Regions from separate parts of the Paenibacillus nuruki genome, predicted to be linked through region 1. Evidence: predicted binding sites of a transcription regulator. Region 1 holds the regulator's gene; each other region holds the start of a gene.

Region 1 (6,552 bases):
TCTCACTATCATTGACTTTACCATTACGATTCACCCAGACAGACTTAATACCTGCTGCAAGTGCGCCTTTGATATCTGTAGTAAGCTTATCCCCGATCATCAGTGCATGCTCAGGTTGTACTTCCAACAAACCAAGCGCATGCTCAAAGATCTCAGCATTCGGTTTCCCTTTGCCAAATGCACCCGATACAACCACCTGATCAAAATAAGGAGCTAATTTGGGCACACCGTCTAACTTTTCTTGTTGCAAAGCAGGGCAACCGTTGGTCAGTAACAATAGCTTCACTTTACCTTGTAATTCATCCAAAATCTGAAATGTTTCTTCATAGATATGAGGACGGTTACGTCGTTCTTGAACGAATCGATCAGACAGTTGTAGTGCCAAAGCTTCATCTTCGATCCCCATTGCACTTAGACCGTTACGCCATGATTCTTTGCGATAAGTCGGTGCAATTGCTTGCAATTGACGGAATTCTGGTTGTTCACCTGCGGAAAATTGAGCCCACAAGCCTTCAAACGGATTAATTCCTATCCATTGTGTAAATGGAAAAGTCTCATAGGATTCATAAAGTGCTCTTGCTTCTCTACGTACAGCTTCTTCCAAAGCGATAGGATCTACCCCTGTCGCTTCCTGAGCCACACGACAAGTCTCTGCAAAAGCTTCTTCTATACTGCGTTCATCCCATAATAACGTATCATCTAGATCAAACAACACGGCTTCAATACTCACTGCCTGTACCTCCTCAACGATAATGATTACTTTGACTATACTAGGACTAGATTGCTTGCTCAGATATAGATGCTATATGCCAATCATTCTCCAAAAAGCTTACGCTTTTTCTTGAATCGTAATTTTGTGTTGTGCTGCAAATGTACGCAAATGCTCGCTCATTGCATCTGTATCATAACGGTTTAGAGTACGAGAGAATACCCAGCTTCCACCTTTGGAGCTATGTTCAATAACAACATATCCTTTTTGAAGACGGATACTTTTCACTTGAGATGAAGAAATCAGGCGATCACGATTAAATTTGGTTGTAATCAGTGAATCTCTACCAATTTTCAAGTACGGTTTGCGGAAATAAAGCATAACACCCAGTAAGATATACAATGCGACAGTAATGATAAAGATCGCACTAAATCCATCAGCTGTTGGATACATAATACCCATAACAGCATAAATAATTCCCAATATCACTAGAGCAGCTGGAAAAACAATATTTCTTCCTTTATATGCCGTATATTCGGAAATACTGGTTTTGCCACCGATAGAAGTCTGACCTTGTTTTCTACGTGTAGCATTGACTTGCTTTGAGTTACGTCGAACTTGCCTTTCCCAGGAACGGGACATACTTTGTTTCCCCCTAATAGATAATGTAAGCCTTACAATAAAAGCAGAAGACTTCCTTCTATCTTATCATGCCAGAACAAGCCCCAAATTTCTATAGCAAAATAGGATGCTCTGTTCCAGATCGGCTAGAGCACCCTTAATATCGTTCATTTTTCTTTTGTAGATTGAAGCTATTATATGTTCTTATTTCTGACTATTTTTGGTGTTATCCGATGGTTCAGTATCTTCTACAAATTCAATTGTATCTAATTGTTGACGGAAATTACTGCGAATATTATTCAAATAAACAGCACGTAATTCATCACGTTCTATCGTTTCTTCTGCTGTAAGACCTGAACTTTTCTTTTTACGAGCTAATTCATTGATGCGTGTAATCAGTGTATCAATATCCATAATTAACCTCCATGTGATCGGTGTGCTTTTTGCCCCACTAACTTTGACATGTAAAAAAAAGCTTGTCAAGATCTATAGATCTCAACAAACTTTGACGATATTGATCGTTCGATCACAATATTCATAACCCGATGACGTTATCCCATACACAAACTATCTGCGATACATGTATCCATAAGCCAGGTATATATATCAGTTCAGTATAGTGTATTAATCGTAAGGAATAACCAACACATCTCCTGCTTGGATTTCGCTTGAATCCAATTGATTTTTACTACGAATCTGAGCAATATAATCTCGTGTATCTGTCTGTACAGATTTGTATTCTTTCGCAATACTCCATAGACTGTCGCCTGCATGCACCACTACTTTTTGTGTAGGGCCTTCTACTTTGTCTGCAACTACGAAATTATGAATGACTCCACCGTATAACAATACGCCTGCAAAAACAAAACATACCATCAAACGTCCGCCTGATTTCCATTTTACTTTTTGCGCTGTGCTTTGGATAAGATGAAGTGTTTTTTGACGTAACGTCTTTTTGCCTTTTGGTTGAATTGGCTTGCGGATCTTCTGTACGGTAGGTACGTAAGTCCACTCATCCACAACTACATCTTTGTCCGCTCGTGTAGCATGAATAGCTTCTTGTTGCGCTTGTTTTTCCGAATAACCTGTTGATGTATGATGTATATCTGATCCTGATGTATCAATCTGTTGTTCATCCTCTTCAGACTGATTGTGGATGCTACGATATGTAGTATATTTTAACATTGTCATCACGCTCCAAACATTTGTTCTTGTTTTCTCAAATTCACTATAACACGAACATATGTTTTACTCAATAGTTTTTTACGAACTTTCGTTCGTGTTTTTTATCGCAACTTTTGGACTATAGATAATGCTATTTAGATGATGAATAGACTACGAAAATAAGCAAATAACAAATAAATATACAAATTTTAGAACTTATGTTTGTACGAACGGTAGTTCTATGTTATAATTTTGCCAAACGTTACTAGCATTGGGGTTGATAAGGTATGTCAAAAGTTTCAAGTCGCCAACAGGCCATTTTGGAATTTATCCGAAATGAAGTCAAACTTAAAGGTTACCCGCCATCTGTACGTGAAATTGGTGAAGCTGTAGGTCTTGCTTCTAGTTCTACTGTACATGGTCATCTGGATCGTTTGGAGAAAAAAGGACTGATTCGACGCGACCCGACCAAACCTCGTGCCATCGAGTTGTTGGGTCAAGAAGAGTCTGAAAGTAATATTCTTTTCGCTCAAACGGTATCTCGTGTTCCTATTATTGGAAAAGTAACCGCCGGTGTTCCGATTACAGCTACAGAACATATTGAAGATTACTTCCCTCTACCACAAAATTTTACAGGTGAAGGACAAGTATTTATGCTTTCTGTAGTTGGAGACAGTATGATTGAAGCAGGGATTTATAATGGTGATTACGTGATCGTACGTCAACAACAAACCGCTGATAATGGCGATATTGTTGTCGCTATGACAGAAGACGATGAAGCAACGGTCAAAACTTTTTACAAAGAAAAAGACCATATTCGTTTACAGCCTGAAAATCCTATGTATCAGCCACTACGTCTGACGCATGTTACGATTTTGGGTAAAGTTGTAGGTTTGTTCCGTAATCTGCACTAAATCATATGTATCATAAGAAAAGACCACTATCTTAATCGATAGTGGTCTTTTTTGTAGTTTATTACTATTATATATTTATTGTATATATTTCCATAGAGCCGTTTTAATAACATCTTCAGCTTCGATCTCACTAAAAGGAACATCTACTTCTTTTCCATTCTGCTCCATTTTATACATCCACACAGGATGATCGATTGGATTTAAATATAATGATTCTACAGCAAGTTGAGGTTTTCCTGGATTGTGTGAGCAACTATATTCTATATAAGCTTCTCCATGATAGTGCTCAGTCAGATTTTTTTTCACGGCATTGATCGTAATAACAACGAGAGCGATTGTAATGACTAATTGAGTTCCATCTTTTTTTTGAACACTACAATCTTCTTTGAAATTTTCTTGGATCTCTTCTAAAATCGTAGAAAACTTCATCCATAAATCTTCGCAGTGTTCTAAAAAATGTTCGTGGATTTCTAAAGAATAGGTATGAGCTTTTTCCTTCTCTACTTTCTCTTCTCGCGCACGTATTGCCGCAGACTCAATCCAACCCATAACCTCACCTCTCTCATAAGTTAAATTACCCTTTCATCATAACCTAATCTGAGAGAATGAATACCTTTTATTTCCTCTTACTATTATATTTTTTCAACTAATATCTTGTTCTACCTTATCCAAAAAGCTTAGTATCCATTAATTTAGCTAATAATGCTTTGAAATCTTTACTTTCTGCTTTTTCTGCTAATTGAGATTCTAATATATTGAATTTTTCTGCTACAAAATAAGCATTCAAAAATACGCTCAGATGATCTTTGGCAATCGCTTCTGCATTCTCTTTATCTGATGAATAACTTGAAATCACAGTATATGCAAATTTTTGGGGATCAATTTTCATTTTGGATTTCATTGTGTATTCTCCTTTCTGAATGTTTATTAGGCTTTATTAAGCCATACACGCATTTCGCCTATTTGTCGGTTCGCCCAGCAGTAATAAGGAATTAGACGTAACGCTGTAGACTTATACGTTTGAGGAGCTTTAGAAGCATACAATACATCTTCCCACTCTGGTTCTATATTTCTTTTTCGAGCTTCTACTTTAATCGTGCCTACTCCACCTAATAATTGTTCATCAAATTCATACTCATATGTCTGATCTTGCGTTAACTGAACCAAATGCAAATGCTCTCCATTATCAACCTCTTCTGCACAATACATAAATGGCCCTCGACCTATAGCGACTTTGCCTATATCCGCCCGTACTAATGGATGAGCGGTATATTCTTTGATCTCCATCGGTAACTTCAATTCTAGCTTGTCATTACTATGCCAGATTCGATCAATGTGTATATATCCGTTGATGGGGTCTGTATCTATAGGATTACCATTTAACAATAAAGAATAATGTTCAGCCCAGTATGGCAATCTAATGGCTAATGTAAACGAAGTGGATTGCTTCATCTGTGTGACTATAGAAATATCACCTTCCCATGGCAAATTAGTAATTTGCTCCAATTGCACAGGATGATCATTGATCTCTAACTCTGTTGTATGGGTCATAAATAAATGAGTGTATATCGTATTTGTGTCTGCTTGAACAGTATAAATATATTTGTGAAGTGATGTTAATAAGCGAGCTAGATTCGGCGGACAACAAGCACAACCGAACCATTCTGGTCTTGTAAATTTCACATGACTTTTCCCCGGATCATGACGGCTACTTTCTGGATGCACTTCTAGCGGATTGACATAAAAGAAATGCTTACCATCCAGCGCCATACCACCAATAGCAGTATTGTATAAGGCACGTTCTAGCACATCTGCATATTCAGATCTCGCTTCATTTTTGAGCATATTAAAGGCAAAAAAGATTAATCCGATCGAAGCACAAGTCTCACAATACATCGTATCATTAGGTAAATCATAATCGAGTGTAAATGCTTCTCCATCTACTGTTGATCCTATTCCTCCTGTAATATACATGCGCTTGTTGATTATATTTTTCCAAAGACGGCGACAAGCTTCTAACATCGCGGTATCCCCTGCTAATAAGGCAACATCTGCCATAGCAGTACACATATAGACTAATCTTACGGCATGACCTTCTGCGGTTTGCTGTTCTAAAATCGGTTGATGTGCTTGATAGTACTCCAGAGGACGATGATTCATACCTTCAATTACAGCTTTGTGACCATTATCTGCTGCTTGTTGTCTGGCAAAAAATGTTGTATCTGTTCCACGCTCATACAGAAAATAGCGGCTAAGCTCCAGATAACGTTGCTCTCCAGTCAATGAATACAGTTTGGTTAATGCTAGCTCTATTTCTTCATGACCATCATAGCCTTGAATCTGATGTTTTTCTTTGCCAAAATGAACATCTATACAGTCTGCTAATCGACAAGCGATCGTTAATGCTTTTTCATTGTGAGTCGATTCATAATAAGCAACAGCTGCTTCAATAAAATGACCTGCACAATACAATTCATGACTTTCTGCTAATTTTTTAAATCTACGCTCTGGTTCTTCGATTGAGAAATACGTATTGAGGTATCCATCTTCCTCTTGTGCTAGAGCAATCAGATCTATCACGCCATCTGCTAATTCTTGTAACTCTGTATCCGCATGAATCGATAATGAGTAAGCAACCGCTTCAAGCCATTTGTACACATCACTATCTTGGAAAACCCAACCATAATGATTACCTTGCTTCAATCCAGCAGCAATTTTGAAATTCTCTATCGCATGACTTTTTTCAGAAGGAATACTATTATCGTTTCTTTCTTTTTCAATCGTAATATTCGCATTATCGTTCAATACATTCCATTGGTAAGGAATCATTTCTGTACGTACAAGTTCTCGATAATGAGACCAGAATGGATCGGTAATCGTAAGTGATTTTAATTGTAAAGACATCGTATGTCTCCTCTCATGTTGTACATCATTGATAGTGATCGACCTATCCATCATTTTGTATTTACGTATTAGTATGATGTTCTTTAATTAATAATTGTCTGCGGATATAACCTTCATTTTTTTCAAAACGTCTATAAAATAACATTGGAATAATTCCTAAAGCAAACACGATAGCGGGTAACCAGATAAAGACGAACTGAATACCGGATAATGATTGTGTACTTTGAGCCACATTCGGGA
Region 2 (6,552 bases), 150 kb from region 1:
GTTTTAGAACGTATGTAGATACGCCCTTTACCTGTAGAATAGGCATCACGAATCCCGTCTCCACCCATAATCGTACCACCTGTTGGGAAATCCGGGCCTTTGATATAGTTCATCAGTTCAGGCAATTCCATTTCAGGTTTTTCCATCAATGCAATACAACCTTCGATCACTTCACGCAGGCTGTGCGAAGGAATTTCTGTTGCAAAACCTGATGAAATTCCGCTTACGCCATTGACTAATAAATTAGGATAACGAGCTGGTAAAACGACAGGTTCTTGTGTCGTATTATCAAAGTTGTCTTTAAATTGAACCGTATTCCGATCAATATCACGTAAGATCTCCATCGCAATTGAAGATAAACGAGCTTCGGTATAACGCATTGCTGCTGCTGGATCATCATCAGGTGATCCCCAGTTACCATGCCCATCGACAAGCGTATGACTCATTTTCCAAGGTTGTGCCATTCGTACCATACCATCATAGATCGATGAGTCACCATGAGGATGATAGTTACCCATCACGTCACCGACTGTTTTAGCTGATTTGCGATATCCTTTTTCCGGTGTATTGCCTGAATCGTACATAGCATACAAAATACGACGTTGTACCGGTTTCAATCCATCACGAACATCAGGAATCGCGCGGTCTTGAATAATATATTTAGAGTAGCGACCAAAACGGTCTCCAACGATTTCTTCTAGAAATGCTGGTAAAAATTTATCGTTATTTTCAATAGCCATCCGTTCACCTTACCTTCCGAGCTTATCGCCGGATAATTTTGAAGCCGCCGCAGAGTACAGAGGGAAGTGAATACCATTCCAACCAAGCACGGTATGATGCTCACTTCCATCTGCACTAAAGCAGCGGCTCATTTAGTTTGATCATCCATCAAGATTACTTTTCTATATCACAGATACAATTATTTACTCCACATATTCTGTAAAGTCTACATTTTCGACGATCCAACGTTTACGAGGATCAACTTTATCGCCCATTAATGTAGATACACGACGTTCTGCTTTGGCAGCATCTTCGATCTGTACTTTAAGTAATGTACGACTTTCAGGATTCATCGTTGTTTCCCATAATTGATCTGGATTCATTTCACCTAATCCTTTGTAACGTTGTAAATCTACATTTTTGCCGAACTCTTTCATCGACTGATTCAACTCTTCGTCTGTCCATACATAACGTTCTTGCGATTTTTTGCCAGCACGTTGAGAAATCTTGTACAGCGGAGGTTGAGCAATATAGATACGACCGTTATCGATCAATTGCTTCATATAACGATAGAAGAATGTTAATAGCAACACTTGAATATGTGCACCATCGGTATCCGCATCGGTCATAATAATGATTTTGGAATAATTGCTATCTTCTATGGCAAATTCAGTTCCTACTCCTGCACCAATAGCAGAAATAATCGCCCGATATTCTTCATTTTTCATTACATCTGCAAGTTTGGATTTCTCTGGATTCATCGGTTTACCTTTGAGTGGTAAAATCGCTTGAATCTTGGAATCTCGTCCTTGTTTCGCAGAACCACCTGCCGAATCTCCTTCGACAATAAACAGTTCGTTTTTAGAAAAATCTTTCGATTGCGCTGGACTTAGCTTACCGTTCAGATTCGAACTTTCGCTACGTTTGCGTCCTGTACGCATATCATCACGCGCTTTACGAGCCGCTTCGCGTGCACGAGAAGCTTGAACTGCTTTTTTGATCAGCTTTTGAGCGACTTGTGGGTTTTCTTCGAGAAAGCGTTGCATATTTTCAGCGACTACCGCATCTACTGCTCCACGTGCGGAAGAACTACCCAATTGGTCTTTGGTCTGACCGACAAACTCTACATCTGACATTTTGACGCTTATAACCGCCATCATGCCTTCTCGTAAATCTCCACCTTCGAGGTTTTTATCTTTTTCTTTGATCAGTGCTGTTTTGCGAGCATAGTCATTCAATACACGAGTATATGCTGCTCTAAATCCTGTCTCATGCGTACCGCCGCCCCGTGTAGGGATGGAATTTACAAATGAAGCAAGCGTTTCAGTATATCCTGCATTGTACTGCATCGCTACTTCGACTTCGATATCTTCACGTTCGACATTGAAATGAATCACATCATGAAGAACATCTTTGCCTTCATTCAAAAACTCTACGAATTGACTGGCTCCGCCTTCATAATAAAAACGATCTTCTTTATCATTACGATCGTCTTTAAGTAAAATTTCTAAGCCTGAATTCAGAAAAGCAATTTCTTGCAGACGCTCAGCAAGTGTATCGTAATTCAATGCAATTCCTTGTTGGAACACACGAATATCTGGTTTGAATGTAACTTTTGTTCCTGTAATTTTGGTTTTGCCAATAACTTCAAGACCACTTACAGGCTCACCTACATGCTCTTTTTCTTTTTTATCAACCCAATATTCAAAACGTTGACGGTGAATACCACCATCACGATAAATTTCTACTTCTAGCCACTCGGATAATGCATTCGTTACTGAAGCACCAACTCCGTGTAGACCTCCGGACTTTTTGTATCCTCCACCGCCGAATTTACCACCTGCATGCAAAATAGTAAATACAACTTGTGGTGTAGGTACTCCACTTTTATGCATTCCTGTCGGAATACCACGTCCGTTATCAAAAACCGTAACCGAACCATCTTTGTTCAGTGAAATCTCGATTTTTGAACAATGTTTTGCCAAATGCTCGTCAACTGCGTTGTCCACAATCTCCCATACGAGATGATGAAGCCCAGATGAACTTGTACTACCGATATACATCCCCGGACGTTTCCGTACGGCAACCAGCCCTTCAAGCACCTGAATGTCGTCAGCATCATACCCGGAAACTGGCGGATTAACATTACCACGGGATGAATTTGTGAGTGAATCGATCTTTTCGACCATTCATGGTCCCCCTCTTTAATCTAAATATTGCTTTGTTCTGTTTGACCTACGATTAGCATTATAAATCTTAGTCGAAAATTATACCATAGGTAAATCAATAATCGCGCTTGACCCCGAACCATCATATCATACGCTTTTATTTTGTCGACACTTTTGATTTACATAAAATGTAATTTATTCGATAGATAAATGTATAATGCAAACACATGTTCCTTTTATTCTTTAAGTGTAATCTAATCTTTTCATTTCGTAAACCCACTTGTCACATTATTCTACGATTTCCCATTATATTAGCTACAATGATCTTTTGTAAATAAACTTGCCTGCTGATCTTCATAAGATAAGCAGGCAATCATACTATACTTTTTAATTGAGCACATCTCTTTTGGTAAATACAGCAAACGAAACGATGACTGACGCTAATGCCCATATTGCCAATACGCCAAGCGAGAATGGTAATGTCATGCCTTCAATCGGTGCCGGGCTTCCTGATAAATAATTAGTCAGTCCCAAATTAACCATAAATAAATATTTAGCTGTGCTCCACGAAGCCGCCATATTGGTCAAAATGGTACCTGCAATCAATGCTGCCATCATAATAACGATACTGGCTGCGGTACTTCGTACTAACACAGATACCATAAAGGCAAGTAAGCCGACGGTCAAACCGACAAACCAGATCAATCCCATTTGCATCAAAATAAATTGCCACTGAGCTATAGCGTGTACACTACTCATATCGGTTCCTGTATCACCCGGCTGGAATCCGGTAAATACAGGAATGTTAAATCCACTGTATCCGAATGCTGCTCCTGAGATGACGTAGGAAATAATAAAGGTTGAAACGACAATCAGCGAGACAAACATCGTCAGCGTAATGAGTTTACTTAACAATACTTTCCACCTACGAATCGGCCTTGTAAGCAACATTTTGATCGTTCCGCCTGTTCGTTCCGCCGATACCAGATCAGAAGCAATCGTCATAATAAGCAGTGGGATAAATAAGCTACTGGAGTTATCCAGAAATTCGCGAGTAAATGTAACGCCACCCGGTTCATTCGGATTCACATCATTTTCTAAATAATATTGCATCTGTTGGACAAACACACGACGGTATTTTTTCCATTCTTCAGGTACACGATCACTACCTAATGAGTTCTGGTTATCTGTGATTGCTTGCTGTAATTCAACACGCCAATCTTCACCGAACTTGGTGCGATTTTCTTGGGCTTGACGCATCTGCGCATAAGTAAACATCGGTACCAGTACTAATAAAACCAATAGCACGACATAAAATCTTTTTTTCTTAATAATTTTTATCGTTTCATTCTGTACCAATGGCCATATACTATTCAATAAATTCACCTTCTGTCACGCCCAGGAATAGTTGTTCCAATGTCGGGCTAAGTTTGCGTACATTATGAATCTGAATCCCTGCTTGCACAAGTGTAGCAATCGTTGTCGAAATGTATTCTTCAGGGGTTGCGGTGATAATAGAATGCGGTCGAAGTGATGCTGCTGTATCGTTATCCAAGTTAGAACTCTCCAGATCAAGCACTTGAATAGAAGGTATTGATTGAAGAATCTGTTCTCCTTGTGCTTGAGGTTCTAATTCCCATATCACAAGATGCTGTGTATCTTCTACCAGCTCTGTTACTCCGCCTACAGCAATAACACTTCCTCGTCCCACAATTGCTACGCGATCACAAAGCAATTGAATTTCACTGAGTAAATGACTGGATACAAACACAGCCATACCTTGCGATGCCAGTTCGCGGATGAAAATACGCATATCTCGAATCCCTTTAGGATCAAGTCCATTGGTCGGTTCATCTAAAATAAGCAATTTAGGGCGACCTAACAACGCTTGAGCGATCCCAAGCCGTTGACGCATACCTAGTGAGTACTTGCTTACTTTATCGTGAATACGCTCATCCAGACGGACAATCTCGGTGACTTCTTGAATCCGCTTCTCATCGACACCGGGCTGCATCCGTGCAAAATGCTCTAAGTTTTCCCATCCTGTCAGGTAAGGATACATTTCAGGATTTTCAACAATTGAACCGACATAAGCCAAAGCCTTCTCCGGTTGCTTGGTCACATCGTAACCGCAAATATTGATCGTTCCTTCTGTAGGGCGAATCAGATTCACAAGCATTCGAATGGTTGTTGTTTTACCTGCACCGTTCGGTCCTAGAAAGCCAAAGATTTCACCTGCTTTGACTTCAAAAGTGACATCTTTGATAATCCACTTTTTGCCGATTTTCTTTTTGACATGTTGGACAGATAATACAATCTCTTCTTGAGATGCTACAGACTGCGAATTAGCCGTTGCTATGGGATGGGTTGTTGTTAATTTAGAATCCATTATGATCTAGCTCCTCTCTCATTTCCATACAGGGTATACCTCATTATTCGATACTCTGGACGACACGTTCTGCAATTTGTTCATAACCTGTACCATTAGGATGGAAATGATCAGAAGATAAATATTTATTTAGATTTTGCTGAAATAAATCAAACGTAGGAATAAGCGACATATTGGATTGACTGTTAATAATATTCAGTGCAGTAGTATTCCATGCGGTTACAGCTTCATTACCAGGTACACGTAGTTCAGGTAAATCAGAGAATGGGTTATACAGTCCGAGGTATAAAATATGAGCGTCTGGATTAATTTGAGCGATTCGCTCTAAGATTTGTTGTAATGTTTTGCTGGCTTTCGGTAAATTGGCAAGCAATTGTTGTTTGCTTGGCGCTTGTTGTGTATTACCAAGGGCTTCTCCAGCATTAAATAAATCATTAGCACCAATCGATACAAAAATCATATTCGATTGTTTCAATACATGTTGGACACCGGGCTCTTCTAATGAAGAAAGCACTGACGCTGTTTTCTGACCGTTAATACCTAAATTGGCGATTAATTTAGCTTCTTTGCCGTTTTTTTGCAATAAGTCTACGGTTCGACGAGCAAATCCACTACCGTCGTCATCTCCTGTACCTTTAGCAAGTGAATCTCCTAAAACAGCGATTTGAAAAGATCCGTCTGTTGCAACAGTCGTTGCTGGTTTTGCTCCACTTGTTGTTGAGTCGGATGTATACGTGCTCCCTACAGGGTTTAATACATCAGAAATGGCATAAATAAAGCCGCCAATCAATACAATCGTGGCTACAATGGATGTGATGCCTGTGATTCGCCAGATACGCACTGACGATTTGGATGATTTCATTATTTGGCCTCCTGTGTTAGAAATATGAACAACATCTGCCACTTGGTATGATGACTCGCGGTTCATTTTAAGATAGGTTATCTATCTATTATATACAGTACGTGCACAACTTCCAAACAGTTAGAAACTATCGCTTCTATTTTTAAATCTATACACAGCAAAAAGAAGATGGTTATATTATCAATCCACCATCTTCTATACATAGAACGATCTATTTGAAAGTAATCATTATTGTTTTACTTTCTTCTTTTCTTTTTTACCTTTTTTATCATTAGACGCATGAATCATTTCGATCAATTTGGCATATAATAGTTCTGGGGTTTCTTCGCATATCAGTGTCTTTTTCCCCACTAAAGCGATCGGTTGTTTGCGACAAGCTTTACACTCGCTTAAGCAACTTTTTTGCTTTTGCT
Region 3 (6,552 bases), 1.2 Mb from region 1:
AGGAGACCCAATGACAGTTTCTTTAGATCAATTAACTATTCAAGATATTCCATGGAATCGGATCACTACGCCTTACGGGAGAGCGACAGAAGTTCCTCAAATGATCGCCAAAAGGAATTACAGTGATCTATCCAATATCGTAGAACATCAATCGACATTATGGCAGGTCACACCATGGTTACTATTCTTTTTGTTAAAAGAATTATCTCTTCAATCACCAGATGAAGTCAGCGCAGCAGAGATTGATTTGTATGCAGGAGTAATTGAAGCTCTTTCTGAACACGAACAGTTGGAAGATACTAAGCAGACACTGGACGCAATGCCTCTTTTATTAGAAGAAACGTATCTTTGGGATAACGATGATCAAGATGATGAATTAGAATGGGAAAATGAAGAACCTCGCGGATATGATTCAGAAATCTTTTTCAATTATTATGTCTACAGTTATCTACTTCTGAAGCAAGCTTTACCTATATTTGAAAATATTTCACGTTATACGACAGATCAAGATATGCAAAATACCCTACAGGACTGTATGGAGTACTTGGAATAAGGAGGGTCGATTGTGCAGTATATCAAATCGTTATTTGAAGATGAAATATACTATTTTGAAGTGGATGATCAACGGGTAGCTTATCGCCAGATTGTGATAGCAGAAGGCCAATCCAAAGTATCGATTGCGCCGGATTTTATGCTCGCTGAGAAAGAAGTTGATTTTGAACCGGATGAACAGATTGGTCTAATTGAATTTGAAATAATATGGGAATCTGCAATCTCATCCTATCGAAAGCAGTGGGATTATTACAAACAACAGTACTTGCCCGGTGATTCGGTAACAGGCATATTACGTATGTTCTATCCGCAAGGTTGTCTTATTCAATTGAATGAGCATGTGTATGCAATTGCCGATACAACAACATTGCCTGAACAGATGAATGGACAACCGATTGGAGTAGGATTAACGGTAACCGGTATTGTTAGTGGTTATGATGAGCAGAACTTATGGGTACAATTGGATCAATGTACGATCTATAGCTAGTCTATATCGGTGAAAGGAGCTTGCTACGATGATCTATATCACAGGCGATATTCATGGTACACATAGTGTGAATACACGATTTAACAGATGGAATTTTCCCGAGCAAAAGAAGTTGAATAAGCAAGATGTAGTGATCATAGCAGGTGACTTTGGATTGATCTGGAACGGAGACAAAGAAGATCAATACTGGTTGAAATGGCTAGATCAGACCAAATCATTTACAACATTATTTATAGATGGAAATCACGAAAACTTTGATCTGCTAGAACAATACCCGATAGAATCATGGCAAGGCGGATTGGTGCATCGAATCAATAATAGTGTATTACATCTGATGCGCGGACAAGTGTATGAGATAGAAGGATTAACCTTTTTTACATTTGGAGGGGCTGCTTCACATGACCAAGCATTTCGGAGCGAAGGAAAGTCATGGTGGGCTCGTGAAATGCCTAGTGAAGATGAATATCAATTAGGTCTGGCTAATCTTGAAAAACATCATTGGAAAGTGGATATTGTGATCACTCATACGTGTACTTATCAAAGCTTAGAGTGGATAAAACAACATTATGCAACAGAAGTGGTTGCTGATCCGATGCATGATTATTTTCAGCATATTCAGAATCGATTGGATTATCAACAATGGTATTTTGGTCATTTCCATCAAGATGTACAGTTACCGGATCGTCAGCGGTTACTTTACAACGATCTTTTTGTTATTTCAGATCGAAAGGAGATTATACATAATGAGTGAGCATATTCAGACTCAACTCATACGAATCCATGATAAGTTGGAGCAATTGCGGATACAGGATAGTACATTTCAAGTATTTGGTGCTTTTCATCATCAGTATCGACTAAATACTGTCCAAACTGAAGCTGAAATCATTGCGTTTGAACAACAACATCAAATTACATTACCTGCGGATTATCGAGCGTTTTTATTACAGATCGGTGATGGTGGAGCAGGGCCTTATTACGGATTAGAACGGCTAGCAGATGGCATCTATGAATCTTTAGATGATAAAAATGAAGCATTCGGACTGGTAAATATTTCAGCTGATTTTCGGTTTACTGAATCGTGGAATCTATTGCTTGCTGAGGAAGAAGCAGAAGATGAGATTGATGAAGAAGCTATGTATGATGCCAAATGGGCAGATGGAATGCTGAGAATTAGTAATTATGGTTGCGGTGTATCGATTAATTTGATTGTACGAGGGAACAGTTACGGAGAAATATGGGTAGATGATCGATTCAATGATGGAGGAATATATCCAGATCATTATTTTGATAATCCCAATCGCTTACATTTTTTGGACTGGTATGAACTCTGGTTAGATCAATCGTTATTGAATCCAAGCAGGTAGGAGGTGGGTGCAAATGAATCCATTTATAGAGCAAGACGATGAGCGGGATGGACCGTTGCGAACGATAGAGGTTAATCAAGCGGAGATTGTTGCTTTTCAAAAAGCAATGTTGTATCTGAAATTTGCTTGTGAAGAAACAGATTCACTATTGTATGCAGGTAGTGATTCGCTGAATAGTCTACTTTATAAAATGATGAAAGCAAGTGATATGGCTGAAAGTTCGGTTTCATTTTATAATCAATCGTCTCTGATGAATGAAACATTTGTTGAGGAAAAGTTGAAGCGTCTAGAGCAAGAGCAACCCTATGTGAAGTCGTCCACTCACGAGCAGACTCAACAATGGATGAAGTCGTACATGTATCCGTTTCCATATTCTGGTGAAAAGTAAATTGCAAACAGATGTCATTTCATAAGAAATGAGGGTGTACCAATGAAAGCTATTACCTATAAGCATAGTAAAGCTGATGGACTACTAGGATATGAATTATTGCCTGCGCGTTATGGTGAAAAGTGGAATCAGATTGAAGCCGATTCTGTTTTTATTTATGCGGGTGATTTTGATTATTTGATGCCTTATCTGAAAAAGCATTATCCTATTGTTGATCCGGTGACCAAAGATCGATATGGATACTTTGATACAACAGGATTTAATCCGATCGCCAAAGCACTCTGGACCAATATATTAGCCGAAATGAAAGCTTATCAGACCAAAGATCGTGAACTGAAAGCTTTTATCCGCTCATTAGTTACATGGTTAGAGATTCAATTGGAATGGGCAGATGAGATTATTATTTTCGGAAATTTATGAGGTGAGTCATCGTGGGTTGGGAATACGGTATTCAATGTATAGAACATGATAGCATAAGTAAAGAACATCAAGCCAAGCAGTTAATGGAGCAGTTAAGACAGGATTTGGTTACGTTAGATCTGGGTGATATGGTGATAGAGCAGGTAGACGATGGGTTGGTTATCACAGATCCTTCTCATACAGAGTGGCCGCATGTGGCACAGATTCAAGTGGAGCAGGCTGAGCTAGCCATTGAATCTATAGCCGAAGGCGAAGTGTATATTTATTGTTTGTTTCATCGACATGACGCACCTGTACGGCGAATGATTGATACCATCCAAACAATTATTTCTACCGAAGATCAGTGGATTGAATTGTAAATGATCATAAGAGTACTGGAAGAGATGAGATTGTAATCAGGATCAGATGTGCACATTATGAAATGAGTATAACCAAGAGAGGAGCAATCCAATGTCTAACCAAATTCAAGTCATGACAGACACAGCTACATTGTGTATTTACGATCTTCAAGCCCTTAAACATCGGTTAGAAGATACATCCGATTGGTGGTCTATTCCTGAAGATGAATTACTAGAAGTGAATTTAGGAAATGTTGCTTTTCTCAATGTAGGCGCAGATGGCTTATACACGATGCAACAGGTAGAAGATATACAACAACCAGCCGTACAATTGTGGATCAATGTTTCTTCGGGTCAATTGTATGCAGGAGCAGCAGAAAATGTAACAGGTGGCGATCTAGAACCTGAAGATGGAGACAGTGGACAGTATATAACGCTTGAACCTGGTGTCTATCATTTGAAAATAGCACGAAATGAACAACAGATTGAATTTGCTCTGTTACGGACTGAGCATCAGCAAGCTACGAACGAGTTCAAAGATTTGATTCGTATAGGATAAGTAATAAGGAGATGAGCTCATCAGTGGACGTATTAATAAACGCAAAAAGGAGTTAGGAGATGTTTAAAAAGGTAAAGTATAAAACAGGCGATATTTTTGTGATTCCAATGCATGATCAGCGATTTGCGATTTGTCAGGTGATTAGTGCTCTGTATGAACGATTTAAAAAGGTATTTTCATTTGGTGTGCTTTCTATTCAAGAAGATGAAGTCTATCACGGGGAACAACAGTATCTTTTCTTTACAAATTATCGAGGATCTTTCTCCATGATCGTTACCGCCTCTAAATTACTTGCAAAAGGAACATGGCAAATCATCGATTATGCTCCATTATCGGCTGAACAAGCGTCGTTGCAATATTTCTCCGTTTCTAACCATCTATATCATAATGACGACTACATCAGAATACTTGAAATCAGTGAATTACAAGATTATCCTCCACTTGCTGTAGCAGGATATGAATTAGTACAAAAGTATCTGGCTCAGTATCCATAAGGTTGAAATTGATTCATCTCTATTCAGCTCCAATACATACATAATAAAATGTCGAACGTTTGTACTTATTTTTAGATGGATAGGATAGGCTAAATGATACAGTTACGATATAATAAAACCATACGATATTTATTGTAAATGATTCGGATTATCGAGCAAAGGGAGCAGGGTACACTCTACACAGGCAAGGAGGATGATCAGCTTGAGGCATCATGCCAATTACTACCCTGCCAAAGGAAGGGTCATTCTGCATGTGGATATGAATGCTTTTTACTGTTCTGTTCATACGGCGGAAGAACCTGACAAATATCAAGGAAAACCAACTGCTGTTGCGGGTAGTGTTGAACTTCGTAAAGGAATAGTGGTAACTTCATCGTATGAAGCTAGAAATCGTGGCGTCAAAACAGGTATGTTAGTTAGAGAAGCCTTGCAAAAATGCCCGAATCTGATCTTAATTTCGCCTGATTTTTATTTGTATAAACAATACTCGATGGCATTTATGAATATTGCCTATAGTTATACGCCAATGTTGCAAGCAACCTCCATTGATGAATGTTATCTAGATATCACCGGTTCAAGTCAATTCGGTACACCTCCACAGATTGCTGAACAGCTACAACAACGGATCTGGGACGAATTGCATTTGCCGTGTTCGATAGGGATTGCTCCTAATAAATTACTGGCAAAAATGGCTTCTGATATGAAAAAGCCTAAAGGAATTTCGATTTTGCGTATACGAGATATGCCCAAGTTGTTGTGGGATAAGCCATGTGGACAATTATTTGGTGTAGGTGGTAAAACATCTGCCAAATTGGTAGATATGGGTATTCGCACGATTGGACAACTGGCGGCGGCAGATGAAGCTCGCTTAACAGCTAGATTTGGTGTAATGGGAAGCTGGCTCAAACAAGCGGCTAACGGTATTGACCATTCGCCTGTTGAGATTGATCGTGAAGTCAGTAAGTCGATAGGGCATACCACAACATTACCCGCAGATATTCAAGCACGTGATGATATCAGAAGAGTAATGCTCAATCTAAGTGATCAGGTGTGTCGCCGATTACGTCGTCAGAAATTAATAGCACAGACGATTCAGATTACGATTCGTACACCGGATATGAAAACGATCACCCGCTCCAAATCGCTGGCTGTTCCTACAGAAACCGCTGATGAAGTCTATCGTGAAGCTTGCGCATTGTATGATCGCCATTGGGGAGATCGTGCGCCTGTACGATTGCTGGGTGTATCTCTTCAGAATTTGCAACCCAAAGAAGAAGCGGCTCTACAAATGGATTTGTTCGATTATAGTCGTCAACCGGTCAAAGAACAGTTAAATGAAGTAATGGATAAATTACGTGACAAATTTGGTGAAAGTGCAATTTTGACAGCAGGCATGTTAGGTAATGATCCTTCGGTATTGATTCGCAATCACAAAATCAGAGGAACTTCGCTGCAAAAAGATGGAGTTATCTTACCAGGTATGGAAGAATAGACGATAAATAGACATTAAAATAAAAAAATATAGTTTAAATTTTAGGGAATCTTGGATTAATGCAAGAGGTATGTTACAATTTGTGTATTGGAAATTTCTGGTTATTGATTTGAAATTATCGATTTTTTATATTATATTGTGAGTATATGTACACTGGTGTCGGTTCTCAAAAAGACAACTGGTAAGTAACGATAGGAGGCATATATAAAGATGGGGAAATATAGTTGGGTTGATAAAGATACATGCATCGCTTGTGGTGCTTGTGGAGCAACAGCTCCAGACGTTTACGATTATGATGATGAAGGTTTGGCAGAAGTGATTTATGATGGTGATGCTAACCGCGGTATAATGGCAATTCCAGACGATATGTACGATGACTTGCAAGATGCTTGCGATGGTTGCCCTACAGATTCAATCAAAATTGCTGATGAGCCTTTCGCTCAATCTGAATAATTTAG

Evidence for each region. The regulator LexA, encoded in region 1, represses DNA repair genes until DNA is damaged. The targets are predictions, from matches to a motif close to CGAACATATGTTCG.
Region 2: the regulator LexA is predicted to act here: its motif matches at 3,109-3,122, upstream of parE (DNA topoisomerase IV subunit B).
Region 3: the regulator LexA is predicted to act here: its motif matches at 4,655-4,668, upstream of RCP16_RS10925 (DNA polymerase IV).

Annotation. Positions count from the first base shown of each region.
Region 1 covers NZ_OY725677.1:1,338,729-1,345,280, reverse strand. Annotated here, with positions in the region: gene RCP16_RS06050 (HAD family hydrolase) at 1-730, opposite strand, end outside; gene RCP16_RS06045 (hypothetical protein) at 830-1,351, opposite strand; gene RCP16_RS06040 (DUF896 domain-containing protein) at 1,535-1,744, opposite strand; gene yneA (cell division suppressor protein YneA) at 1,955-2,515, opposite strand; gene lexA (transcriptional repressor LexA) at 2,782-3,408, shown strand; gene RCP16_RS06025 (hypothetical protein) at 3,484-3,957, opposite strand; gene RCP16_RS06020 (hypothetical protein) at 4,073-4,309, opposite strand; gene RCP16_RS06015 (glycoside hydrolase family 127 protein) at 4,336-6,312, opposite strand; partial or broken gene RCP16_RS06010 (glycoside-pentoside-hexuronide (GPH):cation symporter) at 6,374-6,552, opposite strand, start outside.
Region 2 covers NZ_OY725677.1:1,184,042-1,190,593, reverse strand. Annotated here, with positions in the region: gene gyrA (DNA gyrase subunit A) at 1-740, opposite strand, end outside; gene RCP16_RS05330 (hypothetical protein) at 750-872, opposite strand; gene parE (DNA topoisomerase IV subunit B) at 924-2,909, opposite strand; gene RCP16_RS05320 (ABC transporter permease) at 3,276-4,265, opposite strand; gene RCP16_RS05315 (ABC transporter ATP-binding protein) at 4,258-5,277, opposite strand; gene RCP16_RS05310 (GDSL-type esterase/lipase family protein) at 5,321-6,139, opposite strand; gene RCP16_RS05305 (DUF1450 domain-containing protein) at 6,368-6,552, opposite strand, start outside.
Region 3 covers NZ_OY725677.1:2,491,703-2,498,254, reverse strand. Annotated here, with positions in the region: gene RCP16_RS10975 (tetratricopeptide repeat protein) at 1-14, shown strand, start outside; gene RCP16_RS10970 (hypothetical protein) at 11-553, shown strand; gene RCP16_RS10965 (hypothetical protein) at 566-1,039, shown strand; gene RCP16_RS10960 (metallophosphoesterase family protein) at 1,068-1,790, shown strand; gene RCP16_RS10955 (SMI1/KNR4 family protein) at 1,783-2,403, shown strand; gene RCP16_RS10950 (hypothetical protein) at 2,417-2,791, shown strand; gene RCP16_RS10945 (hypothetical protein) at 2,834-3,211, shown strand; gene RCP16_RS10940 (hypothetical protein) at 3,223-3,570, shown strand; gene RCP16_RS10935 (DUF6386 family protein) at 3,662-4,108, shown strand; gene RCP16_RS10930 (immunity 26/phosphotriesterase HocA family protein) at 4,168-4,602, shown strand; gene RCP16_RS10925 (DNA polymerase IV) at 4,805-6,094, shown strand; gene RCP16_RS10920 (ferredoxin) at 6,305-6,547, shown strand.